3 regions of the Hymenobacter sp. AT01-02 genome follow, and region 2 is predicted to be linked to each of the others. Evidence: riboswitches for the same ligand, from Rfam matches in the RefSeq annotation. Region 2 holds a riboswitch; each other region holds the start of a gene.
What was found. A riboswitch is a leader RNA that binds a small molecule or an ion and turns the genes downstream of it on or off. The one in region 2 is predicted to bind S-adenosylmethionine.
Positions count from the first base shown of each region.

Region 1 (10,027 bases), on a different contig from region 2:
TACAAACCAATCTTCGCCAACGTTACGCGTACTCAGGACATTACGTATGGCTCCAGCATTGATTATCTGGGTGGACAGCAGGCGCTACGCCTAGATGTGTACCAGCCCACCGGCGACACAGTGCGCCGCCGGCCGCTGTTGATTTTTGCGCACGGAGGCGGGTTTATCAGCGGCAACAAGACGGACCAAGATGTGACGGAGTTGTGCACGCGCTTCGCTCGCCTGGGCTACGTTACGGCCAGCATCGACTACCGCCTACTATTTCTGCCTTTTGACACGACAAACATTAGTATTGCGTCTTTCCGGGGCGTACAAGACATGCGCGCTGCCATCCGGTTTTTTCGGATGAAAGCTGCCACCACGGTCGCCACCGCCGCCGATAACTACCGCATCCATCCAGACTATATTTACGTGGGCGGCTCTTCTGCTGGCGCCTTCATGGCTCTGCAAACAGCCTACCTCAACAAGGCCTCGGAAGTGCCGAGCACGATTAATCTGGCAAACTTGGGCGGCTTGGAAGGAACGGGAGGCAATCCCACGTATTCCAGTGCGGTGCGGGGCGTAATAAATTTGTCTGGCGCTCTGGGCCGTCCTACTTGGATAGAGGCGGGCGATGTGCCTTTTGTGAGTATGCACGGCACCAATGACCCAATAGTGCCCTATGGCGCTGGTAGGGTAGGAGGCGGGCTGCCGCCCCAAAGAATATACGGCAGCGCAGTGCTAAACACCCGTGCTATTGCCGTAGGGGTGCAAAATCCCTTCTATACCTTTAAAAGAGCAGGCCACGTGCCCTTCTCGGGCACTTCTGCTACGGCGGTGGCCTACATGGATACTACCTTCCGCTTCGTGCGCGACTTTCTACGCCCACTGCTGCGCCAGACTGGCACCGTAACGGCTGCCCAGCGCGCCAATACCCAAGCTGTGCTGCAAGCGTACCCGGTGCCAGCGGCCACAGTTGTGCGCCTTACTTGGTCGAGCAACACGGCCTTTCGCGCCCGCCCAGTAGAACTGCTTGATGCTATGGGCCGGGTAGTGCGGCGCTTCCGCTGGGAGCAGCCTGAACTGTTGATTCCGCGCGAGACGCTACGGGCAGGCACCTACCTAGTACGGCCTGAGGGCTTGGCTGCGCAACGAATCATATTTGAATAGGTCTGGCCGCATTGGGCTACTCCACCGCTACGAGTTTCGATGCTACCCCACTAGCGTACTATTGTGCGTTGGTGGGGTAGTATCAATATGTAGCCTATCTAGTAGAATATGCAGCTGAGCCGGAGTATAGCCGGTGGCCCTCCGGTATCTTTACCGGAAGACTACTATCCGAGCCTGTTGTCTCGGCTTTCTTATACTCGCATGAAGTACGTATTGCTCCTAGCCTTGCTGGTTGGGTTGCTGCTAGATACCACACCGGGCCACGCCCAGATTGATACAACTGGAGGGCGCTACCACCGGCCCCGGTTCCGGCAAGTGCAAATTTTGCGCAACGTAGAATTTGCCCATGCCTCCGACCTTATTGGCCGCTCGCAGCCGCTCTACATGGATGTGTACCAGCCGCTGGGCGATACTGTGCGGCGGCGCCCCCTCATCGTATTTGCCCATGAAGGAGGCTTCCTAACCGGTACCCGCGACGATGCCGTGATGACTACGCTCTGTACCCGGTTGGCGCGCCTGGGCTACGTGACAGCCAGCATCGACTATCGCCTGTACTTCTTTCCCTTCGATACCGTCGGCATTGGGCGGGCGGCCATCCGCGGAACTCAGGATATGCGCGCCGCTATCCGGTTCTTCCGCCACGATGCCGCTACAACGCGCCGGTTTCGGGTACATCCGCAGTACATCTTCGTGGGTGGCTCCTCGGCGGGCGGGTTTATGTCTTTGCTTACCGCCTACCTCGATAAACCAGCGGAAGTACCAGCTTATTTGCACATAGCTGACTTCGGAGGCTTAGAAGGCAACGGGGGTAATGCTGGCTACAGCAGCCGCCCGCGGGGCGTGATCAACCTGTGTGGCGCCCTAGCCAACTTGCGCTGGCTACAGCCTGGCGATGTACCCGTATGCAACGTGCACGGCACCCGCGACGGGCTGGTTCCCTATGGCCGGGGTTTTGTAGGCAGTCCGCTCCCTGCTCAGCGGGTGTACGGGGGCGGGGCGGTTAGTCAGCGGGCTACTGCTGTGGGAGTTCCCAATGTGCTTCGGCGCCTGCGTGGGGCTGGGCACGTACCCTACTCCGTAGAGCCAGCCTACCTCGATACTGCTTTTGTGGCTGCCCGCGACTTCCTACGTCCCCTGCTCGGGGTGGGGCTGCCGGGGCCGTTGCTGGCCGCGGCACTCAAGCCCCAGCCCCGTCCAGTGGCCCTATTGCGGGCGCGGGCAGTGCCCGTTCTCCCGCAGCCAGCGCCAAAGCCCGATACGCTGGTAGTGAAGCCAGTTACTATCCTTCAAGCTACGGTTGCCCCGAAGGACACGCTCCTGCCTGCTCCAACTATACCAGTAGGACAGGAAACTTCCGAGACAACTCCGCCCCAGCCTACTGCCCCAGCTAGCCCAACTCCGCCATCACCAGCTACCGCTCCGCCTAAGAAGTAAGGGCAGCGAAATCAATTAGCTAGCAAACCAAAACCCCTCCCGCCGCTGATGCAGTGGGAGGGGATACCTAAGTCATTGGCACGGACTAGTGCTTACAAAGACTCTTCTTCTATCAATGTCGCTGCTACAGCGGTGCTGATGGGCCGGAGGCGGCCCGTGCGAACCACAAACGCGCCGTACTTGCGCAGGAGGTCTCGGTGGCGCACTAGGTTTTCGAGGGCAACGTAACCAACCACGTATTCGTCTTCGTCGGCTTCTTCCGAAATCTCACTGAAATCTAGTACATCAACGAGACGGTCCTCGTCGGTGCGTAGGTAAATTTCAACTTCTAGGTCGGAGGCGTACTCGGGGGCGGTGGCGGTGGCTTTGGGGTAGTGATAGGCGTAGCCCTGACGCAGCGCCGCCAAATCAGCTAGTACGGCCGAGCCGGTAGGGTGCCCGCCAGCACCGCGGCCGCGCAAAAACTGTTCGCCGGCAAAATCGGCTTCAATAACAACCCCGTTAAACTCGTGGTCTACAGTGTAAAGAGGCGACTCGGGCCCCACGAACTGGGGCGTCACGAGCACCGTTATCCGACCATCAGGTAGGCGCTGCAAGCCTGCTACCACCTTAATTTTTTGGCCCTGACTGGTGGCAAAGGCAATATCAACGGCGCTGATGCCTTCAATACCCAAGTTGAGTACTTGCTCAGGCTGTAGGAAAGTACCGTAGGCGTGAGCCGCTAATAGCACTGCCTTCGAGCGGGGGTCAAAAGCACCCATGTCGAGGCTGGGGTCGGTTTCAGCAAAGCCTTTGGTCTGCGCTTCAGCTAAGGCGGGGGCATACTCGGAGTCTTGCTCGCCCATGCGCGTCAGCACGTAGTTAGAAGAGCCATTGAGGATGCCCGTGAGGCGGCGCAGGGGCTCAGCCCCAAAGTAGGCATCCAGGGTACGAATCACGGGGATGCTGCCACACACGGCCGCTTCGTATAATAAAGTGCCTTGACCTTCGCGCTGTAGCTGCACGAGCTTCGGCAAGTGGCGCGACAGCATGGCCTTGTTAGCAGTAACTACCCGGCGGCCCCGGCGCAAGGCTTCGGCCACAACTCGGAACGCTTCCTCCGCATCGTCAATTACCTCCACCAATACGTCCAGCGAGTCGTCGGCTAGCAGAGCATCAACGTCGAACTCAAACCGCTCGGCTGGCAGAATGCGCTCCTTGGTATGGTTCTTTACCACGATGCGGCTAATGGCAAAGCTGGCGTTGGGTTGCTGCTGCAGGATATCGTAGAGGCCCTGGCCTACGCAGCCGAAGCCGATCAGTCCTACTTGCCACACTTGCGCGGCGGGAGTAGAAGATACCGAAGCAGCCGCTTGAGGCAGCGCAGACTTAGTGAACGTAGGTTTGGACATAAAACCGTTCGAGAAAATGCGTGATTTGGGCGGTTTCAATCAAGAAACCGTCGTGGCCGTAGGCTGAATCCATTTCGGCGTACGTGGCTCCCCGAATGTGGCGAGCTAGTACCTGCTGCTCTGCGGGCGGAAACAGCACATCCGATGAAATACCAATAACTAATGTGCGTGCCTGAATGCGACCTAAGGCAGTTGCCAACCCACCGCGGCCACGGCCGACGTGGTGCGAGTCCATACTGCGAGACAAGGACACGTAGCTGTAGGCATTGAAGCGCGCTACAAGCTTGTCGCCCTGGTAGCGCTGGTAGGAGCTAGCCAGAAAATCCTGCAGTACTTCGTCGTTGGGCTCGGTTTGCGTGCGTCCGTACGCATTGTAGCTGCGGTAGCTGAGCAAGGCCATGGCCCGGGCAGCGCGCAAACCGGCAGCGCCACCGTCAGGAGTGGCTTGCTCGTACGTTGGGTCGGCGAAGATGGCGAGGCGCTGTGCTTCGTTGAACGCAATGCCCCAGGCCGAATGCCGGGCGTTGGTGGCTAGTAGTACCAGGTTCTCAAAGAGAGAAGGCCGCTGAATGGCCCATTCCACTGCCTGCTGGCCTCCCAAAGAGCCGCCAATAAGCGTATGAACACGGGGTAATGCCAAGTGCTCCCGCAGTGCTTCGTGTGCCGTTACTAAGTCCCGGATGGTAAGCAACGGAAACTCGTGGTAGGCGGCAGTGCCCGTTTCGGGATTTGAAGTGAGCGGGCCAGTGCTGCCGTAGCAGGAGCCTAGTACGTTGGCGCACACCACAAACCAATCAGCGGGGTCGAAGTGGGTGCCAGCACCAAATAGGCCGGGCCACCAGCTTTCTACTTCCGCGTTGGCGGTTAGGGCGTGGCACACCCAAACTACATTGTCGCGGCTAGCATTGAGGCGGCCAAATGTATGGTAGGCCACTTCCACGTGCGACAGAACGGCGCCACTTTCCAGCCGGAGCGGCCGGGGTAGTCGGAATACCTGTTGTTCGGAATCAGCCATGGTAAGCAGTGCAATAGTCGGGTAGAATCCCAGTCCGCGGGCTGAGCTAGTTCTATACCAGCTCAGCCCCGGCTGGGTGCGGGCAGTATCGTCAGCGGCTCCCTCTCTCACAAAAAAGCTGCTGGACTGCCCGCAAACCGCTAGCTGGAGTCTGATGCGCGGCCGCTCTCCTGAACGACCGGCCTCTCAACCCCTCTCTTGGTCTCAGACCTCCAGCGTGGCGGCGTGTTCGAGTTCTGGCTCGGGCAGCAGAGTACCTGTTGTTTCCGTTTGGGCCGGAGTAGCGTTGCGCACCGCTTCAAATGCCTGGGCCAGATCGGCACGGATATCCTCGAAGTGCTCAATGCCAACCGATAGGCGTAGTAGAGTAGGTGTTACCCCGGCAGCGCGCTGTTCCTCTTCGGAGAGCTGCTGGTGGGTAGTAGCCGAGGGCTGAATGATCAGCGTCTTGGAGTCGCCTACGTTAGCTAAGTGGCTTACCAGCTTCAGGTTGTCGATGAATTGGGTAGCCGTTTCCTTATTGCCTTTGATGGCGAAGGTGAGCACGCCGCCCGCACCCCGGGTTAGGTACTTCTGGGCTAGTGGGTAGTAGCGCTGCTTTGCAGGCCGGGGTAGTTTACGGCTTCCACCTGGGGGTGCTGCTCGAGCCAGGTAGCTACGCGCAAGGTATTTTCTACGGTGCGCTCCACCCGTAGGCTTAGCGTCTCCAGGCCTTGCAGCAACAAGAAGGCATTAAATGGGCTCTGCGAAGGACCAAAGTCACGCAGCCCTTCTACCCGGGCCCGAATGATGAAGGCAATGTTGCCGAAGGGGCCATTCTTACCGAATACATCATTGAACACCAAACCGTGGTATCCTTCAGAAGGCTCCGTAAACTGTGGGAACTTGCCGTTGCCAAAGTCATACTTGCCACCGTCTACGATTACCCCACCTACGCTAGTACCATGGCCGCCAATCCACTTAGTAGCCGATTCTACTACAATGTGCGCGCCGTGCTCCAGTGGGCGGAACAGGTAGCCGCCCGCCCCAAAAGTATTGTCTACCACCAAGGGCAGGTCATATTTATTGGCAATGGCCGCAATGCGCTCGAAGTCGGGCACGCTGAAGCTAGGGTTGCCAATGGTTTCGAGGTAGATAGCCTTGGTTTTGTCATCAATCAGGGCTTCGAACTTCTCGGGCTGGTCGCCGTCGGCGAAGCGTACCTCAATACCCAAGCGTTTAAAAGCTACCTTGAACTGGTTGTAAGTGCCGCCATATAAGTGAGTAGTGCTCACAAAGTTGTCGCCCGCCTGTAGGATGTTGTTCAGTGCGATGAACTGAGCTGCCTGCCCCGAGGATACTGCTAGTGCTGCAACTCCACCTTCCAGCGCGGCAATGCGCTGCTCGAACACATCGGTGGTGGGGTTCATCAAGCGAGTATAGATGTTGCCAAATTCCTTCAGCGCAAACAGATTAGCTCCGTGCTCCGCATTTTTGAACACGTAGCTAGTAGTCTGGTGAATGGGTACCGCCCGGGAGCCAGTTACGGGATCAGGCTGCTGGCCGGCGTGGAGTTGGAGCGTCTCGAAGTGGAAGTTTTGGGTCGACATGGCAATGCTGAGTTTAGAGAGTAGCGGGAAGAAGGAGATTCAAATTTGTAGGGGGAAGGGAGCCGCGTAGAAGAGCAGCAGGGCGCAGTAGAGCCAGCAGAACTAAGTGGAAGCTAGCTGGTTGGCTTGCGCAAAGGCTGTGGCGTGCCGCATAAGGGCACCACCAGCAAAGCCAGGGAAAGAGGAGGAGCTAGGTCGCGAAGACTAGGCGACTAGTAGCAGGCGCTGCAACAGCAGCGCATTCGCATTCGGGCAGTAGCTGAGGCCGCAGTGGCGGTGAAAGCAACGCAAGAACCCATCAGCAAGCCGGAGCGCAGCGTGGCGGCCGGGGCAGATGGGTGAATAAGGGCGAAAGCGAATAGATTTTCCATGGTACTCTGAGTTATATGCCCCTTCGGCGGAAGCCGGGTCGGGCAGGAATTGGCACCTTTCGCGCGGTCGATGGTTGCCAGTGGGTCACGGAGCCTGTTCTCTCGCCACTTCTGTATAAATCCTATGAAAACTTCTCTGCCGCTAGCAGAGGAGTACCGTGTTGGTATTGCAAATGTATGGCAGTGGTTTTGACATATGCAACACTTAGGTGAAAAAAATATTTTCTACTCGTGGCTGCCTCACTATACCACGATTAGGCTATATATGTGCTTGTGCCAGCGTGTTACGTGCCTGTTTGGGCGGCTGTGGAACAGTGCTCCACTAGTTGATAAAGAAAATAGTCGTTGACTTGGCCAGCAGATTATAGCACGGACAACGATTTTTCTACCACCCAGATAGGCGCCAGAGTACAAAAAAAGCCATCCTGCACAGGATGGCTTTTTAGGACATTACTAAGAGAAAGGCTTGCTTACAGCTTCGGCAGCGTAAGTACTTGGCCCACCTCAATGCGGTCAGGATTAGAACCGATAGTTGCTTTGTTGGCATCATAAATCTGGTGCCATTTGGCGGCGTCGCCGTAGTGATTTTTGGCAATCTTAGAAAGCGAGTCGCCACTTACTACGGTATACGTATCGCCAGCGGCTGCGGTGGGGGCAGCAGGCTTGGCCGCGTTACCAGCGTTGCCGAAGAAATCGGTGGCCCCACCAGCGGCGGGTTTTGCAGCAGGTTGAACAGGTTTTTTATCGCCGTCGTTGGAAAGAAAATCAAACAGTCCCATAGTAGTAGGTAATTAAAAGTGAGGGGGAAAGCACCGAGTATCAGGTGGATGATTGGCGCTGTAGGCTTCTTACGCCGGGCTTGCAATTAGGTTGTACGTAGTATAAACTCAACAGTACATACCAGAACATCTTGCAACAACCCGCCGTAAGAAGCGCAAGTTGGGCCCTAGCCCAGCGGTTACATCTGTATTCTCCAACCAACTCCCTACTCCCATGAAAACCCAATTCACTCCCCTCCGCTACCTTGCTAGCCTGCTCGTCCTCATGGCATTGTTCATGGCTTCTTGCGGTAGCAAAGAAGGTAAAGTAGAAGGCGTAAACATGCTGTATGGCACCGAAAGCAAAACCTGGAAAACCGATAAAGAGCTCAGCTCCACCGGTGATAAGGTAAAGCAAACTGATGCGCAGGAAGACGACCGTATTCAGTTCTTTGCCAATGGCCAGTATAATATGACCTCGGTTGCAGGTGCGGTAAACGGCAAATACACGTTCGACCAAGCAGGTAAGAAAATCACTATGACCCCCGACGGTGCCGCTGAAAGCAACACCTTTGATGTCGTAACTCTGACGGATGATAAGCTGACGCTCAAAGCTCCTACCGGTGCTGAACTACGGCTCGAGAAAGAGTAATTAGAGTACTATTTTGGTGCCATAGCGGCCCTTGTAATGAGAAGGCCTTCTGCTACCAGCAGAAGGCCTTTTGTTTTGCTTGTAGTACACCCGTAAAATTCTGCTTTAGCAACGAAAGCATTCTATTCAACTAGTAGAAGCGCGTGTTAGCAAGGCTTATTGGGAGAGGTATAAGGGAAGTAGCTATCAGGTTGTTATATTGCTGAACCGACTTATTGCTATTCATCTACATTATTGCCTGTTACTCATGAAACAAGTGCTGCTGCTAGCAAGCCTTTTCACCACCTTCTTTATTCAATCAGTAGATAGTTTCGCTCAAACCACAATCGTCAATTACACCTTCAACTCGGGCGCTAGTTATGCAGAGCTTACGCCCGTGCTGGCTCCCAACGTGACGGCTACGGCTTCTTCTACTGAACCCTTCACGACGTTTAATGGCACCGGTACGGGGGCTGCCGCATTCACTGCAACCAGTATTGCGGGGCAGGCATTAGGCATGAATAACTCCAGCGGGAATAACAGCCGGTACTTTGAGTTTACCCTTGGAGGCACTAGCTACCCACTTATTCTTCCTATAAACTCTACTACCAGCAGCAACATCCTGCCAGTGGGGCGCCTACCTTAACGGTATCTTTCAGTACCAACGGCGGCAGTTCGTTTACTGACCTGCCCGCCGTGACGAGTACTGTAGTAAGCAGCTTTACTGAGCACGTCGTGGACTTATCAGGGTATTCTGCTCTCAATAATAAGTCGAATATTATTCTGCGTTTGCTGGCTAGCGGGGCATCTGGTACCAGCACGCTACGCATCGACAACGTGCAGATACAGGCCGTTTCGTCCCTGAATCCCGTGCCGGTACTGACAAGCATTAACCCAACCAGTATAGTGGAGGGCAGCAATGGCTTTGCTCTCACAGTAACCGGAAGCGGATTTTTTGGTGGTAGCACAGTGCAGCTGGACGGAGTTAGCCTAGCCACCACAGTTGTGAGTGCAACGCAGCTAACGGCTAGCGTACCGGCTAGCTCTGTCTCGAAGGCGGGCACTGCCACCATTACGGTAGTCAACCCTGGGCCTGGTGGTGGCACGTCGGGTAGCAGCAGCTTTGTAATATCGCCCGTGGTGCGCTGGGACGGCGGTGCAGGTAGCAGTAGCTGGTTTGATGCTCAGAACTGGGTAGGAGATGCCGTGCCGACTGAAAATGATGATGTGCTCCTCGACCACGCCGTAGTTGCCGGACGCTATACGGTGCTGTTAGTTCCGAGGGGTGCTACGAGCACCACTAGCAGCCCCGCGGTAGGAGTCCGGTCCTTGACGCTCAACCCCGGCGCGGGCGACTCGATTCTCTTTGAGATACCAACGCTCAATACAAACTCGGCGCCCCTGAGTCTTACCCGCAGTAGCGTTACGGAAATAGCATTAGCCGTCCACAGCAAGGCCGTTGTGACAAATGCTAGCGACGTAGGCGTCATTGACGTGGTAGGTGCCAACCCAACTTTCTACCTCTATAATGGGGGCACGTACCGGCATTATACCGACCGACCACACGCAGCATTAGTCGAAAACCTGGCGGCAGTGGTGGGCACCGAGGCCGGTATTTGGGAGTTTCGGGCCAAGAGTCAGTCGAGCGCTACCGTGTCCATTAATGGCCGCACCTATCCTAATCTACTA
Region 1 is NZ_JZIR02000028.1:189,194-199,220, forward strand. It holds gene VI25_RS11570 (alpha/beta hydrolase) at 1-1,149, shown strand, start outside; gene VI25_RS11575 (alpha/beta hydrolase) at 1,351-2,583, shown strand; gene VI25_RS11580 (homoserine dehydrogenase) at 2,676-3,974, opposite strand; gene metX (homoserine O-acetyltransferase MetX) at 3,952-4,989, opposite strand; partial or broken gene VI25_RS11590 (O-acetylhomoserine aminocarboxypropyltransferase/cysteine synthase family protein) at 5,194-6,578, opposite strand; SAM riboswitch class I at 6,958-7,071, opposite strand; gene VI25_RS23375 (LysM peptidoglycan-binding domain-containing protein) at 7,420-7,728, opposite strand; gene VI25_RS11600 (lipocalin family protein) at 7,943-8,359, shown strand; gene VI25_RS11605 (hypothetical protein) at 8,607-8,984, shown strand; gene VI25_RS11610 (T9SS type A sorting domain-containing protein) at 9,035-10,027, shown strand, end outside.
Region 1: it holds a riboswitch for S-adenosylmethionine, as region 2 does, so the genes downstream of both, VI25_RS11590 (O-acetylhomoserine aminocarboxypropyltransferase/cysteine synthase family protein) here and VI25_RS05890 (phosphoadenylyl-sulfate reductase) in region 2, are expected to answer to the same signal.

Region 2 (10,027 bases):
GTGCGCGGCTGATAGGCAATGTGTTTCGGCCGATTCGTAACCCGGAGGATTTGCGGGGTAAGGTTTGGCTATACGTAGTAAGCCAAAATAACTATGAGGCGCTTTCTTTTCTCCGCGAGGCTCGCCCCGATGCCGTGTTGGTGGCTGGGCAAAGCAAACAGATTGGCCGCTATACTAAGCAGGTAAACCGGTTATCGTTGCGACGCAAGTTGCTGTATTATGGGCAATTACCTACTGCTTACGCCGGGCTACGGCAACTGGTAGGACGCCGAGCCTGGCGCTTTTTCGACCTGATCTTCAATGCCGTTGGCTATTACGAAGTATACTGCCGGGCGTTGCGCCATTACCAGCCCCGGGCCATTGTATTCGCCAACGACCACAACGACGACGCCCGCGCCCTGCTGCTGGCCGCTCGGGCCTGTGGAGTGCCCACGGCCTACGTACAACATGCCAGTGTGAGCACCAACTTTCCCCCGCTCGGTTTTGATTTGAACCTGCTGGAAGGCCAAGACGCGCTGGATAAGTACCGGCAGTGTGGCCCCATTGCAGGCCGAACTGAACTGGTAGGCATGCCCAAGGCCGATGCTTTTCTAGCTACCAAAAACCAGAATCCCACTGTGCGCGGGGTGGCCGTGGCTATCAACATGCTGGATAACATGCAGGCCATAGCCACAACGTTGGCTCATGTGCTAACTACATTCCCAGCCCTCACCTTTACCCTACGCCCTCACCCCGGCGACGCGCGCGACTTCTCCTTCCTGCGCGCTCAGCATCCCCAACTGCACTTTTCAGATGCTCGCCAGGAAAATGTGTTTGCGTTTCTGCTACGTCATGATGCCTTACTTGCGGGGGATACGAGTACGCATCTGGAGGCCACCCTACTCAACTTAGCCAGTATATACTTCCGCTTCGGTGACCATGGTGTAGCAGAGGACTACTACGGATACGTGGCACATGGCCTTATTGGGCGGGCGCACACCCTAGCCGAGCTTACCGAGCAGTTGCAGCAGTACTCCCAGCATAAGCCTGCCGATTTGTACCGCCGGGCAGCTTACTATAACGCTACGCTGGGTACTCCCGATGAAGGCCACAGCCAGGAGCGGGCAGTCCGGCTGCTTCAGGAATGGCTGGGATACTAGCCGATCAGAATAGTACGGCCAGCAGCTACGAACTAGGCTTGCGATAAACGCGGAAGTGTGCTTTAGAACTTACTTTGCCGCTATGACTGCCCCGCCGTTTCCTTGTTATCCCATGCCGGTTTCCCCCGAAATACGGTTGACCTACGTACTACAGCACTTCTGGCAGGCCTACGAGACGGTGCCGCCAGTTTCTATTGGCTACCCTAGTCACCAGCCTCAGATTGAAGTAGCCGAGGCATCAGGCCCTTTCTTTGAGCAGCAGCACCCCTATCCTCCCGCCCCAACGTGGCGGCAGTGGCAAGGCCGTACTATTCCCTTCTTTTTCGATTCCGCGCCGGACAATCCATTGATTGAGTGGCGCCCCAATGGCCAGGCCATTATTTATGCCGACATTATTTCTGCCGCGTTCTATTTGCTCAGCGGCTGGCAAGAGTACTTCTCGGAAGAGCGGGACCAGCACGGCCGCTTTCCTTACTCGGCTAGCGTGCAGCACCGCTACAATTTCGTAACTATTCCGGTTGTCAACTACTATTTCGACGTGCTGAAGACTGCCGTAGAGCACGCCATCGGCCAGCCGCTACGGCTGCGCCGTTGGGCTGGCAAGGCTACCTGGGCGTGTTGTATCACCCACGATATTGACAACCTGTACAGCGCCTGGAAAGCGCCTGCTAAAGCCGCCCTGCGGCAGGGCAACCTGCGGCACTTTGGCCGGCAGCTATGGCAGCACTTTACTACCCATGATACCTGGGACAACCTAAGCCAAGTACAGCAAAAGGTAGCTGAATACGGGGCCAAAAGCACTTTCTTCTTTCTACCAGAATATCGCAAGGCCGCCAACGGTACGCCCAATGCTGACTACAACATTCAGAAAGTGTGGGCCCACGCGGCAACGGCCATTGGCAGTGCCGAAGTTGGCCTACATGCCAGTGTGGGTACAAACACACAGGGTGGACAGCTAAAAGAGGAAGGCCACCGGCTGCAACGTCTTAGAAACGGCGTGAAGGCCGATGGCATCAGGTTTCACTACTTGAGTTGGGAGCCACGTATCACCCCTGGCCTGCTCGATGAGTTGTTGTACACGTATGACTCTACCCTCGGGTTTGCCGAGCATTTCGGGTTTCGCAACAGCTACTGCCTGCCCTTTCATCCGTTCAATTTTCAGCAAAGGAACGCCTTCCTATTCCTCGAGATTCCGCTCAACGTGATGGATGCAACCCTTCATCACCCACGCTACCTACAGCTAGCCCCTGAGGAAATAGCGCCGGCTCTGACGCCCATGCTCCAGGAGATTGAGCGGTTTGGGGGCGTGTGCACGGTACTGTGGCACAATGAAAACTTTGACCCCGCCAACACCCACAACGGCCCGCAAGAGTTCCATACCCTTATGCAGTACCTTTGCAGCCGTAATCCGGCCTTTCTTCACGGCCAAGATATTGTTTTGCACCTGGAGGCGGAGAAGTAACTATCCCGCTTCAGCCTGCGCTACTTCTCACTTTTCATTTTTCCAGATTGGGTATTGTTCAGCGGCAAGGGCTACGTAACACTATTATTTCCTACATCGGGCTGGCGCTGGGCTTTATAAACACGGCTCTAGTGCTGCCCAAATTCTTGGAGCCACAGCAGCTTGGCCTCACGGGCACACTAGCATCCATTGCTACCATCTATGCTCAGGTAGCCGCCTTTGGTTTCGCCAGCGTGGGCATTCGCTTCTTTCCGTACTTCCGCAACCGGGAGGCCGGCCACCACGGATTTTTACCGCTGCTGCTTGGCATTCCGCTGCTAGGTTTTTTGGTGGTAACGGCTCTTTACTTTGCCGGCGAGCCACTGATGCTGCACTGGTACGCTAAGGATGCCAACGCGCTAGCCCCTTACTACGCTTGGGGAGCGGTGCTGGCCTTGTTCACGCTGCTGTACTCTATCCAAGATGCTTACCTCAAGGCCTTGTATCACACGGCTTTTTCTTCCTTCGTGCAAGATATTCTCTTGCGGCTACTGATAGTCGGGGGGGCACTACTATACGCCCAAGGATACCTCTCGTTTCATGGATACGTACTGTGGTTTGTGGAGGTAAACAGCGGAATTGCTCTGCTCTTGGCGGGCTACGTTGCTGCTATTGGCGAACTACATATGCGGCCCACACGGGCTGTGCTGGCCGTACGCCCCCTGCGAGAACTCCTGAGCGTTGGGGGGTTTACGTTGTTGAGCAGCCTATCCGGAGCCATCATCATGTATATTGATACGCTCATGGTCGGCGCCCAGGTAAACCTAGCGGCCGCAGGTATTTACCAAGTAGCATTCAACATTAGCACGGCGCTGGCCATTCCGGCCCGCTCCCTCAACAAGATTGCTTTTCCCCTGCTAGCCGATTATTGGAAGCAGCAAGATTTGGATCGAATGGCTGACTTCTACCGTCGCACCACCCGGCTCAACACGTTGCTGGGCTGCTTTCTGGCGCTGGGCATTGGCCTCAACCTCGACTTCATTTATTCGCTCATGAAAGCTCGCTACGCAGAAGGCACCATAGTTGTGCTCCTGCTACTAGGTAGCCGGCTGTTTGATGGCATTACGGGGGTCAACGGGCTGATTGTGGTTACCTCTCCGCGCTACCGCTACGACCTGATTTTCAATACGTCCTTAGCCGTACTTACTATCATGCTGAATACGCTTTTGATTCCGCGGATGGGCATTTCGGGTGCGGCGGTGGCGGCGGCAGTAGCGCAGGTCAGTATCAACTTGGCGCGTACCTGGTTTGTGTGGCACAGCTATGGCATGCAACCCTTCACTTGGCGTATTCCACTTATTCTACTCATTGCCGCCCTAGCCGCAGCCACAGCATGGCTGGTGCCCACGTTTCCATCTTTGCTGGTTACTACGCTGGTGCGCTCTGTGATGCTTACTGCCGTCTATGGAGGACTCACCCTGCTTACCGGCACGGCCCCCGAAGCCACGCAACTGCTACGCACCCTTCTAGCTCGCTTAGCCCGGCGTTGACATAGCATCGTTTTTCTTTGAAAAATTCAATCCAATAGCCATTAGTGGTTAGCAGCTACTTTAGTTACTGAATGGCTAATCTGAGCTTTATACAGTAAGAAAACAACCCTTATTTAGGACAGTTGTCTTTCTCAATCACCAGACATACAACTAAATACCTGCTTGTAACAAACCAGATTAAAAATTATTATCGAACGATAGTTTTCATATAAGTAAGTGATAATGCCAAAATCCTGTTTTCAGGATTTTGCTTTTTTGGACAAATACTTCTTGCCAAAAGAAAATTTGGAACTATTCAAGCTCCGTTCCTATTTTTGCGGTACCAATTCTTTACCACCAAAGGATTGTTTTTATACAGAGGCGTGGAGAGACAGGCTCTACGAAACGCCGGCAACCCTCAGAGTATCTGAAACGGTGCCAAGTCCTGACCATATAAAAACAACAAGCCGTGAACTTCTTCAACTGCACCCTCGCCGCATCTACTACTCGCATTGCTGTACAGCATGGATGTTGTAGCATGATGGAAATGGCCGTCTGTACCGAGCGGGCCATGCAGTGCTGTTGTTAGTATCTCACGCGTAGTTCCTTTTTGGTTTGCGTGCTGCTTGAAACACTTAGGCCCCTTTATTGGTCACTAGGTTTCTTTCCTACACGCGCCGCCGTTTTGCCCGGTAGTAGTTCAGCTGGTCACGCATAGCGCCTCGCTTCAACACCAGGGCAATTTCCGGCCGGACCCTTGCCCCGACCGGCAAGTTTTTCTCCTAGAACACGTCTATTTATGTCCGCAGCTTCTACTGCGCAGGCCGTTCCGAACTTGGACGCCTTGCGCTTACCGCTGACGCAAGCTTCTGCCCTTGAGCGCCTCCGCTTAGTAGCAGAGCATTTTCCCGGCACAGCGGTTTTTTCTACTTCGTTTGGTTTAGAAGATCAAATCATAAGTCATTTGATCTTCAGCAACGACCTTCCTATTCGGGTGTTTACGCTGGATACCGGCCGTAACTTCCAGGAGACCTATTCTACTTGGAACAAAACCCTGATCAAGTATCAGAAGCCCATTGAGGTATTCTTTCCCCGCCAGGAAAGCGTGCAGGAGCTTATGCTTGCCAAAGGGCCCAACAGCTTCTACGAAAGCGTTGACAACCGCAAGGAGTGCTGCTTTATCCGCAAAGTAGAGCCCTTGAACCGGGCGCTAGCGGGGCAGCAAGCCTGGGTAACGGGTATCCGGGCTGAGCAGTCGCAAAACCGCCAAACCATGGACCCGGTGGAGTGGGATGCAGCGCACCAGCTCACGAAGGTGCACCCTCTGTTCGACTGGACGTGGGAGCAAGCGGTGGAGTTTGCCCGCGCAAACAGCATTCCCGTAAACCCGCTGCACCAGCAGGGTTTTGTGAGCATTGGGTGCGCGCCGTGCACCCGTGCCATTCGTCCCGGCGAGGACTTCCGCGCTGGCCGGTGGTGGTGGGAGGACCTGTCCGCTAAGGAATGCGGCTTGCACACCACGGCCCACCACGATGGCCCCGACCCCGTGGTAGAGCCCGTACCCTCCCCTTCCCATTAGTAACCTTCTACGGCCAGTCGGCCCTCTTTGTAGCCGACCTACACGCCCAACTAAATATGAGTACCCCCCAATTTGATTACCTCGACCGGCTGGAAGCCGAAGCTATCCACATCCTGCGGGAAGTAGCGGGCCAGTTTGAACGCCCCGCGCTGCTGTTCTCAGGTGGCAAAGACTCTATTGTACTGACGCGCTTGGCAGAAAAGGCGTTTCGTCCGGGTCGGTTTCCTTTTCCACTGGTGCATGTAGATACGGGCCACAACTTCCCCGAGGTGCTGGCTTACCGCGACGAGTTGGCGGCCCGTTTGGGCGAGAAGCTAATTGTGCGTAAGGTGGAAGACACCATTAAGCGGCAGCGTCTGCGGGAGCCGGGCGGTAAGTTTCCGAGCCGTAACCCCTTGCAGACGTACACTCTGCTAGAAGTAATTGAGGAGTTTGAGTTTGACGCTTGCATTGGCGGGGCCCGCCGCGACGAGGAGAAGGCCCGGGCCAAGGAGCGCATCTTCTCGGTGCGGGACGAGTTTGGCCAGTGGGACCCCAAACGCCAGCGCCCCGAGCTGTGGAACGTGTACAACGGCCGTATTCAGAAAGGCGAGAACGTGCGCGTGTTCCCCATTTCCAACTGGACGGAGCTGGACGTGTGGCGCTACATTCAGCGCGAGAATATTCAGCTTCCCGATATCTACTTCGGCCACGAGCGCACCTGCGTAGTGCTGCCTTCCGGCCAACTTCTGGGCCTTTCGGAGCACCTGCGCCTTGATGACGACGATGAGATTGTGACCCGACAGGTGCGCTTCCGCACCGTGGGCGACTCTACCTGCACAGCGGCGGTAGAAAGTGATGCCGCCACGGTGGAGGACATCATTCAGGACTTGCTACTAGCCAAAGTAAGCGAACGGGGTGCCACCCGCCTCGACGATAATATCTCGGAGGCGGGCATGGAAGACCGTAAGCGCAACGGCTATTTCTAAGCGGTGAAATTGTGAGCGGGAGGCGACAAGCAAGCAAAGCCGACCGCCTCTTCTCAACAAAAAGCACCATTTCACCACTGTACAATTTCACCTCATGGACCTTCTCCGTTTTATTACCTGCGGCAGCGTCGACGATGGCAAGAGCACGCTCATCGGCCGCCTTTTATATGATTCCGAATCGGTTTCGCTTGACGTGCTGGCAGCCCTGGAAAAGCGCCAAGCTTCCAATGGTACCGTTGACCTAGCCCTCCTCACTGACGGCCTGCGGGCCGAGCGGGAACAGGGCATTACCATCGACGTAGCCTACAAGTACTTCACTACCCCGCGCCGTAAGTTCATCATTACCGATGCACCAGGCCACGTGCAGTACACCCGCAACATGGTGACGGGCGCCTCCAATGCCGACCTAGCCATTGTGCTGGTCGATGCGCGCCAGGGAGTAATTGAGCAAACCCGCCGCCATACCTTGATTGCCGCTCTCTTGGGCATCCGTCACTTTGTACTGGCCGTGAACAAGATGGACTTAGTTGGGTACGATCAGGCGGTATTCGATCAGATTGCAACCGACTACGCCGACCTGACCAACCACTTCCACTTGCCAGCGGCCGTGGCCATTCCGCTCAGCGCGCTGCAAGGCGACAACGTGGTGACGCCCTCCACGCACATGCCATGGTACACCGGCACCAACCTGCTGGCGCACTTGGAAAGCGTGCCGGGCTCGGAGGAAAAAGCAGCCGATCCTCGCTTCCAGGTGCAATACGTTATCCGGCCTCAGACACCCGAGCTACCCGACTACCGGGGCTACGCCGGTCAGATCCAGAGTGGTCAGTATCGGCGGGGCGACCGGATATTGGTGCTGCCCTCGGGCCTGGAGTCGGAGATTGAAGCCCTTGAGGTCAATCAGCAGGAAGTAGAGTCCGCTTCGGCCCCGCAGGCCGTTGTTATTCGCCTGCGCGATGACGTAGATGTGAGCCGTGGTGACACCATTGTACCCGTGGCGCATCAGCCTACGAGCACGCGTGAACTGGAAGCTACCCTGTGCTGGATGAGCGAGCAGCCGCTGGCTCCTGGTCGTAAGCTGCTGCTCCAACACCACACGGCCCTCGTGAAAGCGGCGGTTCCTACTATCCTCTACAAGGTGAACGTGCAGACGTTTGAGCACATCGCCGCCGACACGGCTCAACTTAACGACATCGTCCGGGTGCGCATCAAAACCGCCCTGCCTCTGGCTGTTGACAACTACCAGGACAACCGGGCTACCGGTTCCTTTATTCTGGTAGATGAAGTCAGCGGCGATACGGTAGCTGCCGGCCTGGTAGAAGCTGCCAACTCCGAGTACTTCACGGCACCCATAGCGCCGCCGGTGGTCTTTTCTATCTAGCCAGAAGGCGCCGGCTGCTTCGCCCTCACTGCTTCGGCAATGCGCTGGAGCCCCCTACGCTGCTTTCCGCTCCCTTTTCCACTATGCCAATCACCATCACTCCCCGTCTTACGGTGCTAGGCGCCGGCCCCGGCGACCCGGAACTGCTCACGCTGAAAGGGGCGCGGGTGCTGGGTGAAGCTGATGTCATCTTATATGATGCATTGGCCAACAACGACCTGCTGCAGCACGCCCGCCCAGAAGCCCTCAAGGTATTTGTGGGCAAGCGCCGGGGTCTACGCAGCTACTCTCAGGACGAAATCAATGGGCTCATTGTTGAGCACGCTCTGCAGTACGGGCACGTGGTGCGTCTTAAGGGGGGCGACCCGTTCGTTTTTGGGCGGGGTCGGGAGGAAATGTTGTATGCCGAGCAGCACGGCCTGCTTACTGACTACGTGCCGGGCATTAGCAGTGCCGTGGCAGCGGCGGGTAGCGTAGGCATCCCCGTTACGCACCGCGGCGCCAGCGAAGGCTTCCAGGTGATTACGGCCACTACTGCTACGGGTGAGCTATCGGGCAGTGTGGCCGAGGCGGCTGGCTCCCGCACCACCACCGTTATTCTAATGGGCCTGGGCGAGTTAGAGCGCATTGTAGAGGTGTTCAGCCTGCATGGGCAAGCCAACACGCCGGCAGCCATTATCCAGAATGGAACCCTATCGACCGCTCGCCTCGTGACTGGCTCCGTAGCCGAGCTACCCGCTCGGGCAGTAGCTGCTGGTATGGGCGCCCCGGCCATTATTGTAATAGGCGAAGTAACACGGCTTGCTACCCCTGAGGCCTTGTTAATGGCTTTGCCAACTGCCGCATTTACAGCGCCTGCTTCTTACGCTAAAGTAGCCTAGTGCTGCTCCCTCTCTTCTCTGCCAGAACCGAATCGTTACATGTCTTCACCTTCTTTCACTCCTCCCGGCGGCCTTACGGAAGCCAACCTTGAACAGCTGGCTACGGGGCTTTCTAGCCAACAGCTGGTTTGGTTGAGCGGCTACTTCTACGGCCGGGCCGCCGGTACTCCGGCGGTGGCGCCTCAGCCGGCGGGCGCTGTTGCAGCAGCCCCCGCCGCGGCCCCCAAGCTCACCATTCTCTACGGCTCTCAAACTGGCAACAGCAAAAAGGCAGCCGGTATTGCGGCCGAAATAGCTCGGCAACAAGGGCTGCACCCCACGGTGCGGGACATGAACGACTACCCCACCAAGGACCTCAAAACCGAGCAGCAATTACTGGTCGTTGTCAGCACCCAGGGAGAAGGCGACCCACCCATTGCGGCAGAAGAACTGCACCAGTTTTTACTGAGCAGCCGCGCCCCCAAGCTACCTAGCCTTCAGTACGCCGTGCTGGCCTTGGGCGACAAAAGCTACCTTCAGTTCTGCCAGACGGGTTTCGAGTTCGACCAGCGCCTAGCCGAACTTGGGGCCCAGCGCCTGACCGAGCGCGTAGATTGCGACGTGGAGTTTGAAGCTGAAACCCGCCAGTGGGCAGAGCAAGTGCTACGCCTGGTCGCCCAGCCTGCTACCGCTTCAGTGCCAGCTAGCGTATCCGTGGGGCAGCCTGCCTTGCAGCCCGCTGGTACCAACTGGGATACTACTACCCTGCCGGAGCCGGAGATATACACCAGCCGCAACCCCTTCGCGGCGCCATTGCTCGATAAAATTCAGCTCAACGGGCGAGGCTCTACTAAGGAGACTTATCATCTGGAGTTTTCTCTGGAAGCCTCTGGTATTCAGTACGAAGCCGGTGACGCCCTAATGGTGCAACCGGTGAACCGGCCGGCACTAGTAGAAGATGTGTTGGCGGCTGCCCGCTTGGAGCCTACGGCGGCGGTGCAGGTAGACAGCGCCTCTCTCCAGCTAGATACGGCCCTCACCGAGCGCTTGGAGTTATCGGTGCTGACGCGCGACGTATTGGAGCGCTATGCGGCCCTGGTTCCGCAGCACGCACGACTGCGGGAGATTTT
Region 2 is NZ_JZIR02000014.1:210,967-220,993, forward strand. It holds gene VI25_RS05875 (hypothetical protein) at 1-1,139, shown strand, start outside; gene VI25_RS05880 (DUF7033 domain-containing protein) at 1,252-2,601, shown strand; gene VI25_RS05885 (lipopolysaccharide biosynthesis protein) at 2,649-4,130, shown strand; SAM riboswitch class I at 4,478-4,569, shown strand; gene VI25_RS05890 (phosphoadenylyl-sulfate reductase) at 4,909-5,688, shown strand; gene cysD (sulfate adenylyltransferase subunit CysD) at 5,745-6,656, shown strand; gene VI25_RS05900 (sulfate adenylyltransferase subunit 1) at 6,751-8,037, shown strand; gene cobA (uroporphyrinogen-III C-methyltransferase) at 8,121-8,918, shown strand; gene VI25_RS05910 (assimilatory sulfite reductase (NADPH) flavoprotein subunit) at 8,958-10,027, shown strand, end outside.

Region 3 (10,027 bases), on a different contig from region 2:
GCCTGCTTGGCCGGATAGGGCAGCTTCTGGGCGTGCTGTTTCATATCCTTAGCAGTGGGCCGATCTACCGGCTCGGGTGCCTGGCTGGCCGCGGCAGTTTTCTTGGCCGCAGGCGTTGGGGCCGACTTCTTAGTTGCAGATTTGGTAGTAGCAGGCGCAGCAGGAGTTTTTTTAGTAGCCATTAGGAGTAGCGGGTTATGGTTGTAGCTCGCTTACGCAGATTGCAACCTCAACAGCTATGAATTTTGCCGGGCAATTGTCCGCTACACCGGCGCTTTACTACCACTCAAACAAGAAGAACCCGCCCCGGCCGTAGCCAGAGCGGGTTCTTCTTGTTCACAACAAAAGACGACCTAGTTGTTCTGGTAGTCAATGGGCTGTTTGGTGTCTACTCCCTTATCTTGAAGGGAAGGGTAGTCGATATAGCCTTTGTCGCCGGGTACGTAGAAGGTGCTGGGGTCGGGGTTGTTGAGAGCCGCCCCAATGCGGAAACGCTCTACCAAGTCGGGGTTGGCAATGAACGGCACACCGAACGCAATGATTTCGGCTTCGTTGTTAGCCAGGGCCTTATCGGCTGTTTCCTGGGTGTAGCCACCGTTGAGGATGAACGTGCCATTGAAGATGTTGCGCAAATGGGCTGCTACTGCGGGCACACCGGCACGAGCGGCCATAGGATGGCCTGGTAGAGCTTCAATCACGTGTAGGTAAGCCAGGTTGAACTGGTTTAGCTGTTCGGTGAGGTAGCTAAACGTCTTAACCGGATCGGAGTCCTGAATGCTGGCGCTACCTTGGGGCGAGAGGCGGATACCTACGCGGTCGGCGCCCAACTCGTCTACTACGGCCCGTACTACTTCCAGCACGAAGCGCGAACGGTTCTCAACGCTGCCGCCGTACTCGTCGGTGCGCTGGTTGGAGCCATCTTGCACAAACTGGTCGAGCAGGTAGCCGTTGGCACCGTGAATCTCAGCGCCATCAAAGCCGGCTAGCTTGGCGTTACGAGCTGCCTGGCGGAACTGGTCTACTACGCCCGGAATTTCGTTTAGCTCTAGAGCGCGCGGCGTTGGCACATCCTCAAATCCTTGCCCGGTGAATGCCTTGGCGCCTTCTGGCTTGATGGCCGAGGGTCCTACGGGCAGTTCGCCATTGTGGAAGAATGGGTGCGACACGCGGCCTACGTGCCACAGCTGAATAAAAATGCGGCCGCCCGCGGCGTGTACGGCGTCGGTTACTTTCTTCCAACCCGCTACCTGCTCCTCAGAGTAGATGCCTGGTGTGCTAATATAGCCCACACCCTGAGGCGACACTTGCGAGCCTTCCGTGATAATCAGGCCAGCGGATGCGCGCTGCACGTAGTAGGTTATCACCGATTCGGTGGGTACGTTGCCATCGTTGTTAGCCCGGCTGCGCGTCATGGGCGCCATAGCGAAACGGTTGGGCAGGGAAAGAGCGCCCATCTGTACGGGCGTGAAAAGATTTGGAGTCTGGCTCATGGGTTGGCGTGGGTTACCAATCAACTTATTGCTGATTCGGACCATACCAACTAGTGTTGCTACATATATGTTTTGGCCAGCGTATTATTTAATTGCTACCTAAATGGCTAGCCCTGACAAGAACCTATAGCATACTAGATACAGTGCTACTGCACAATCACTTCCACGCGCCGGTTGCGGGGTCGTTGCTGCACATCTTGGTTGTCGGCTACGGGCTTGGCACTACCGTAGCCACGGGCCGTAAGTCGCACCGAGTCAATACCTTGCTGCACTAAATACTGCCGTACTACGCGGGCCCGCTGCTCCGAGAGGCGGAGATTCAGCGCTGCTTCGCCCACATTATCTGTGTGGCCGGCTATTTCCAGTTTCAGGGCCGGTTGGGCGCGCAAGGTACGCGCCAGGGCGTTGAGCACCGGGCGAGAAGCGGGTAGCAATGTGGCGGTACTTTGGATGAAGTAGAGATTGGGCAGTGTGATGGCAGCACCTTTGTTGAGAGCCGACAGGTCGGGCAGCGGGGTAGCTGTAGTATCTGCGGCCACTACCGGCGGTGCCGAATCCGACGGACGCGTTGGTCTAGTTTCTGCTCTGCGCCGGCGCGCCGTAGCTGGGGTAGTGCTACTAGGTTTTGGGGTAGGCGTACTGGGCTTTGTAGGTGAAGGCGCCGCCGGTACTGCGCCCGCAACGGGCGCACGGGCTACGGTGGGCTTGGGAGGGGCAGCCTCTACCAGCAGCAGCACATTATCGGGCAGATTCTGGTACAAACTAGTAGATGGAATTGGCTGGGGTCCAGTAGTCGTGTTGGGAAGCTGCCACGCTACCAGCGCCCTTGAGTCTCTACCCGCCTGGTAGTACTCTACCCGCAAGGCGTAATATCCGCCGGCATCCATCTGCAACTGAGCTGAAGAAGTAGTAACGGACTGATTGTTCCAAGAGTCTAGTATCTTCTTACCTCCTACCCAAACGCGCATACCATCATCGGTGGCAATTTGGAAGGTGTAGGTACCCGTTGTGGGCGCGTAGATATGGCCTATCCACCGCACCGAAAATGACTCGCCCGGCACGCCCGGACCGGGCGAGACGAAATGGCTTCCATTGGGGCCAACGGTCCAGTTGAAGTCAATGGTTGCATCAGACCGGGTTAGCACTAGCTTTTCAAACTTCATCCCCTGGTAGTACTGCCCCCGCAAACCCGTGCCAGCTTGGTGCTGGGCCAAAGCTAGGTTGCTCAGTAGCAGCCCAGTCACCGCCAGACTTGCTCGATAGAAAGACAGGGTAACCATAGCCAGCAATTGATAATGGGTGGAGCCCAAGTTGCACACTGTATCGTGTTCCGCAAAGTGTATCCGACGAGCACAGAGCTTTAGCTCAACGAACTAAGCTAGTCCATATACATAGGGATTCGGACTCTTTTTATCAAATGAGCCATCACGCTAATACTGTGGCATGTCAGGCCGAGCTTATCGGGGCAACTTACGTGCTGAGGGTGCAACACTACTTCTAGGATTCGAGCGAGATGTCTTGATAAGCTCGACCTGACAGTACATTGGGGTATTGCCCACCCTCTCAACTACTCCCAGGGCCTCCCAAATTGAAATTTGAAGATTCCGGTTGTATCTTCGCTGTGTTACTTATCCAGAAAGACCGAGGGATTGGGCCCGACGACGTCTTGGCAACCTGAAATAAAACAAGGTGCCAACTCCCATTTCGCCCCGGCGGAAGAAGATAAGTACAGGACTCGCCTCTCGGCGGCTCTTTCTGGATAGGCACTTTTTCGCTGCCGATTTACTTGAAGAGCTGCTATGCCGACCGTCACTGACTCCCCGCTCCACGATATTCTTGCCAAACGCGTCCTGATTCTGGATGGCGCTATGGGCACCATGATTCAGCGCCACACGCTGGATGAGGCTGATTTTCGCGGCTCCCGTTTCGCGGACCATCCCAAGCCCTTACGCGGCAACAACGACCTGCTCAGCATCACGCGGCCCGACATCATCAAGGGTATCCATGCCGACTACTTCGCGGCCGGCGCTGATATGGTGGAAACCAACACGTTCAGTGGCACCACCATCGCCCAGGCCGACTACGCCCTGGAGGATATTGTGTACGAGCTCAACTATGAGTCGGCGCGCATTGCCAAGGAAGTAGCCGACGAGTTTACGGCCCAAAACCCCGACAAGCCCCGCTTTGTGGCCGGTGCCATCGGGCCCACCAACCGCACCGCTTCCCTCTCCCCCGATGTGAACCGCCCCGGCTTTCGGGCCGTGACGTTTGATGAGTTGGCCACCGCCTACCACGAGCAGGTGCGCGGCCTCATAGATGGCGGCTCCGACGCCCTGCTCATCGAAACCATCTTCGATACGCTGAACGCCAAAGCGGCGCTGTATGCCGTGCAGAAGTTCTTCGACGAAGGTGGGCGCGTGGTGCCCGTTATGATTTCCGGCACCATTACCGATGCCTCCGGCCGCACCCTCTCGGGGCAGACGGTAGAGGCGTTCTGGAACTCTATTCGCCACTTGCCCCTGCTGAGCGTAGGCCTGAACTGCGCCCTCGGTGCTGATCAGCTACAGGTGTACATCAAGGAGCTGAGCCGCATTGCCGACGTGCACATTTCGGCCTACCCCAACGCGGGTCTACCCAACGCTTTCGGGGGCTACGATGAGTCGGCGGAGGAATTTGCGGGCGTGGTAGAAAACTACCTGAAGGAAGGCCTGGTAACGGTAGTGGGCGGGTGTTGCGGCACCACGCCCCAGCACATCGGCGAGCTGGCCCGCCTGGCCGACAAGTACGAGCCGCGCAAGCTGCCGGAGCTACCCACCGCCACCCGCCTGAGTGGTCTGGAGCCCTTCGGTATCACCGCAGAAAGCCTGTTTGTGAACGTGGGCGAGCGGTGCAACGTAACCGGCAGTCGCGCCTTTGCCCGCCTCATCCGAACCGGTAACTACGAAGCCGCCCTGCAAGTAGCCCGCGACCAAGTGGAAGGCGGCGCCCAGGTCATCGACGTGAACATGGACGAAGGTATGCTCGACTCGGAGCAGGCCATGACCACCTTCCTGAACCTGATTGCCTCGGAGCCCGACATTTCGCGGGTGCCGATTATGATTGACTCCTCGAAGTGGAGCGTGCTAGAAGCCGGCCTCAAGTGCGTGCAGGGCAAAAGCATCGTCAACTCTATTTCCTTGAAAGAAGGCGAGGAAACCTTCAAGGAGCGCGCCCGCACCGTACGCCAGTATGGAGCCGCTGTGGTGGTCATGGCCTTCGATGAAAACGGGCAGGCTGACAACTACGAGAAGCGCATCGAAATTTGCCAGCGCAGCTACGATATTCTGGTGAATGAAGTGGCTTTCCCGCCGAGGACATCATCTTCGACCCCAACATCCTGACGGTAGGCACCGGCATGGAAGAACACCGCAACTACGCGCTGGACTTCATTGAGGCCGTCCGCTGGATCAAGCAGAACCTGCCCGGTGCCCTTACCAGCGGCGGCGTCAGCAACATCAGCTTCAGCTACCGTGGCAACGACGTGGTGCGTGAAGCCATGCACTCGGCCTTTCTGTACCACGCCATCCGGGCTGGCCTGGATATGGGCATTGTGAACCCCAGCCAACTGGCCGTGTACGACGACGTGCCCCAGGACCTACTGGAACTTTGCGAGGATGTGCTGCTCAACCGTCGCCCCGACGCCACCGAGCGCCTCGTAGAATTTGCCGATACGGTAAAGCAGAAGGACAAAACCGAGGTAGTAGCTGATGCTTGGCGCAGCCTGCCGGTGCAGGAGCGCCTGCAACACGCCTTGGTAAAAGGCATCACGGAGTTTATTGACGAGGATACCGAAGAAGTGCGCCAGCAGGTAGCGCGGCCACTGGAAGTAATTGAAGGCCCCCTGATGTCGGGCATGAACGTAGTAGGCGACCTGTTTGGCGCCGGCAAGATGTTTCTGCCTCAGGTGGTGAAGTCGGCCCGCGTGATGAAAAAGGCTGTGGCCTACCTGGAGCCCTACCTGCTAGCCGACAAGCGCGGGCAAGAGCGCCAAACCGCCGGTAAAATCTTGCTGGCCACGGTCAAAGGCGACGTACACGACATCGGTAAGAACATTGTGGGCGTGGTGCTGGCCTGCAACAACTTCGACATTGTGGACCTGGGCGTGATGGTACCGCTGGAGAAGATTCTAGACGAAGCTCAAAAGCAGCAAGTAGACGTGATTGGCCTCAGCGGCCTCATCACGCCTTCCTTGGATGAGATGGTGTACGTGGCCCAGGAAATGGAAAAGCGCGGCCTCAATACCCCGCTGCTGATTGGTGGCGCTACTACTTCCCGCTTGCACGCAGCCGTGAAAATTGCGCCTACCTACTCCGGCCCGGTAGTACACGTCAACGACGCCTCCCGCTCGGTAGGCGTGGCTGCCGCTTTGCTCGGTTCGGCAGATGCGGAGTACGCCCGCACCGTGCGCGAAGAGTATCGCCAGCTTCGTGAGGACTATGCCGGCCGCCAGCGCGAGAAGAACTACCTGTCCATTGAAGCCGCCCGCGAAAACGGCTTCAAGGCCGACTGGGAAACCAGCCGCATTGTGAAGCCGAGCTTCCTGGGTACCAAGGTGCTGGAAGACTACCCCCTGGCGGAGCTAGCCGAATACATCGACTGGACGCCCTTCTTCCAGACCTGGGAACTGAAGGGCCGCTACCCCCGCATCCTCACCGACGAGAACGTAGGCGAAGCGGCTACCCAGCTCTTCAATGACGCCCAAAAGTTGCTCAAGCAGATCATCGATGAGAAGCTGCTCACGGCCCGCGCCGTGGTAGGCTTCTGGCCCGCCAACACCGTAGGCCACGACACCATCCAGATTTTCAAGGACGACACCCGCCAGGAAATCCAGACGGAGTTCTTCACCCTGCGCCAGCAGAGCGAGAAAGCCCCCGGCGTACCTAACTTGGCCTTCTCCGACTTTGTGGCCCCGCGCGAAACTGGCCGCGAGGATTATATCGGCGGGTTTGCCGTGACGGCTGGCCTAGGCATTGAGAAGCTGCTGGAGAAGTACGAGCAGGAGCACGACGACTATTCCAGCATCATGGTGAAAGCCCTGGCCGACCGCCTAGCCGAAGCCTTTGCCGAGCGCCTGCACCAGCGGGTGCGCGAGGAGTTCTGGGGGTACGATCCGGCCGAGAACCTTTCTAATGAGGATCTGATTCAGGAGAAGTACAAAGGTGTACGCCCAGCCCCCGGCTACCCCGGCTGCCCCGACCACACCGAGAAAGTTACCCTGTTTGAACTCCTCGACGCGGAAAGCAAGACCGGTATCCACCTCACCGAAAACTTAGCTATGTACCCCGCCTCCTCCGTCAGCGGCCTTTACTACGCTCACCCTGATTCCCGCTACTTCGGCCTCGGCCGCATTGGCAAGGACCAAGTAGCGGACATTGCCGAACGCAAAAATATGCCCCTGCCCGAATTGGAGCGTTGGCTAGCTCCTAATCTGAACTACGACCATACCAGTGTGCCCGTAACGGCACTATAGGCCATTAAACAATAGTCTCCTTCCTCAGATGAGGAGGGAGGCTTGCTTACTACTCCTACGACTCACTGGCTACGAGCTAGTGCTCTATATGAAAGTAACCGAACACCTCACCCGCGCCAACGGCAAAACGCTCTTTTCCTTTGAGGTGCTACCTCCTAAGAAGGGGGAGAACATTAAGAACTTGTTCTCGAATATTGAGCCCCTGATGGAGTTCAACCCACCCTTTATCGACGTGACCTACCACCGGGAAGAGTATGTGTACCGCCAGCACCCCAACGGGTTTTTGGAAAAGAAAACCGTGCGCAAGCGTCCCGGCACCGTGGGTATTTGCGCCGCCATCAAGAACCGCTTCGATGTAGACACGGTGCCCCACTTGATCTGCGGAGGCTTCTCGAAGGAAGAAACCGAAAACGCCCTCATCGACCTACACTTTCTCGGCATCGACAATGTGCTGGCCCTACGCGGTGACCCCATTAAGTCTGAGGGCCACTTTAAGCCCGACCCGGATGGGCACGCCTACGCCGCCGACCTTATTGGGCAGGTAGCCAACCTAAACAAGGGCGAATACCTGGACGAGGAGCAGGACGAAACTTGGGCTACGAACTTCTGCATTGGCACGGCCGGCTACCCTGAGAAGCACTTCGAGTCGCCGAACTACGGGGCCGATTTGCGCTACCTCAAGCACAAGGTAGACCGGGGCGCCGAGTACATCGTGACGCAGATGTTTTTCGATAACGAGCAGTTTTTCAACTTCGAGAAGCGCTGCCGCGAGGCGGGTATCACCGTGCCCATCATTCCGGGCCTTAAGCCGCTGACGACGAAAAGCCAGCTGACTATGCTGCCCCGGTCTTTCTACCTCAACATTCCAGAAGAACTGGCTGATGCTGTACACCTAGCGCCCGACAACCCTGCGGCCCGCGAAATCGGCATTGAGTGGTGCATCAACCAAAGCAAGGAGCTAATGGCCCACGGGGTACCTTGCTTACACTACTATAGCATGGGCAAGTCGGAAAGCATCCGGCGGGTGGCGGCAGCTCTGTTTTAGGCCCTGCCAAGGTGGCTGTGCCGCCAGCAGAAGTAGTGCGCTACGCCGGTAGTTTCGTTTCTTACGTACCACGTAGCGCACTACTTCACTTTTACTAGTACACCCTTTGGATACCCTCGACGACCTGTTTGCCCGTTTGCGCGTGGCTACGGCGCCAGCCGAAATTGAGGCCTTGCAGGAAGGCATCTGGCAGATTTGGCTTACTACCGGGCACCCCCTGCTCGACAAGCATTTGGAGGCGGGCATGCGCTACCTCTCTGCCGAAGATTATACTCTTGCCATCCGAGAATTTACTGAACTCATAGAAACTAGCCCCGACTACGCCGAGGGCTGGAACAAGCGCGCTACTGCTTACTACCTCCGCGGGGAATACCGAGCCTCCCTCCTCGATATTCAGCAGACCCTACGCCGGGAACCTCGTCACTTCGGTGCCTTGTCGGGGTGGGCTACCATTGTACGCATGCTGGGCGATGATGCGGGCACCCTGCGGGTATGGCAACGCTTGAACGCCTGTGTCCCAACTGGCCAGGGCTGCAAGCCCAAATGCGCGACTTGCGCGACCGTCTCGACGAGGCCAACGGAATTTAATGCCAGCCTATAGTTGCTAGGCTCCTGATATAGTAGTAAATTTCCCGGAAACTGCCTGTAGTAGCAGAGCAGTTTTTAGCACCCTTATGGTTCATTTATCCCTGATTTCTACTCCCTACTCTATTCTATACCTCGCCCCTGCACCCGTTGCGCTTACAACACTAATATAACGAAAGATAGTTTTTCTTTCCCTCCGCCCTGACTACCCGATGAGCTCCCCTGCCTTCGGTTTCACTTGCCCGTCCGCTTAATTCCCACATAATATGAAACAACCATTACTACTAGCAGTACTTATTTTCCTGTGTTCCCTAACTACCCACGCGCAAAAAATGCGCAAGACTGAGTGGGAAAGCGGCATGCTTGACAAGGGTGAGAAAATTGGCGTTTGGGAATACTACGCCTACACCCGCGACGGGCGCCAAGTCATCACCCAGAAGTACGACCACAGTGCCAAGAAACTGCTTTTCTTCCGCGACTTCGATGACGTACCTACGCCGTGCAAAGCCCAGCTGGGGAATGGACCCGGCTGCACCTAACGCAGCCACCGCTGTTTTTGGGCGGCGACCCAGCCTTGGCTCAGTACATGAGCAAGCTCAACTACCCTCCTGCCGCCGAAAGCAGGAACATTCAGGGTAAAGTAGTCGTGTCGTTTGTGGTAGACACCCTGGGCAGAGCTTCCGATTACAAGGTGCTACTGGGCATTGGCGGTGGTTGCGATGAAGAGGCATTGCGCATCTGCCGTACTATTCCCAACCAGTGGCTTCCGGCCCGCATTGGAAGTCATGCCGTTGTAGTGAAGCACGAGCTACCCTTCACATTCCGGCTGGCCCGGTAGCTCAACCATATGCAACGGCTTCTGATTTTTGCAGCAGGGCAGCCTTTCCCACGCCGGTCGCGTACATTACCGGCATGAAACGCGCTACTCTCTACTTACTATCTGTGGCAGGCCTTTTTGGGGGCCTGACTGCTTGCGACAGCACTCCGCGCGAGCGGCAGGAGGCCGTGCGCCAGGAAGCTCGCCGGCTCGATACTATTGCCGAACAAGCAGCCAGTAAGCTGCGCACAGCGGGCCGACGCGCCGCCCGCTTTGACTCCGCCTCCCGCGTGCGCACCCGGCAACCGCTCGACAGGGCTGCTGAAACGGCTATGACCAATGAGTTGCTTGGGACTTACACGGAAGTAGAAAAGCTGACGCCCAGCACCATAGAGCCCGCTTTTGTGCAGTTTATGCAGCAAGTACGGGCTCGACGCAAGGAGTGGACCCAGCGCGACTGGGACTATGCCACGGGCATCAGCCGACGCCTCAATGCCCAGTTTCGCGCCCTGCGCCTCGACATCCGGGCGCGCGATGAGGTGCATATCCGGGCGCTGCAAACGGAGTTTACTGCCTTGGAA
Region 3 is NZ_JZIR02000062.1:34,670-44,696, reverse strand. It holds gene VI25_RS17135 (SDR family oxidoreductase) at 1-182, opposite strand, end outside; gene VI25_RS17130 (alkene reductase) at 354-1,490, opposite strand; gene VI25_RS17125 (OmpA family protein) at 1,637-2,770, opposite strand; SAM riboswitch class I at 3,116-3,219, shown strand; partial or broken gene metH (methionine synthase) at 3,290-6,999, shown strand; gene metF (methylenetetrahydrofolate reductase [NAD(P)H]) at 7,088-8,044, shown strand; gene VI25_RS17110 (tetratricopeptide repeat protein) at 8,151-8,645, shown strand; gene VI25_RS17105 (hypothetical protein) at 8,896-9,168, shown strand; gene VI25_RS17100 (energy transducer TonB) at 9,129-9,467, shown strand; gene VI25_RS17095 (hypothetical protein) at 9,542-10,027, shown strand, end outside.
Region 3: it holds a riboswitch for S-adenosylmethionine, as region 2 does, so the genes downstream of both, metH (methionine synthase) here and VI25_RS05890 (phosphoadenylyl-sulfate reductase) in region 2, are expected to answer to the same signal.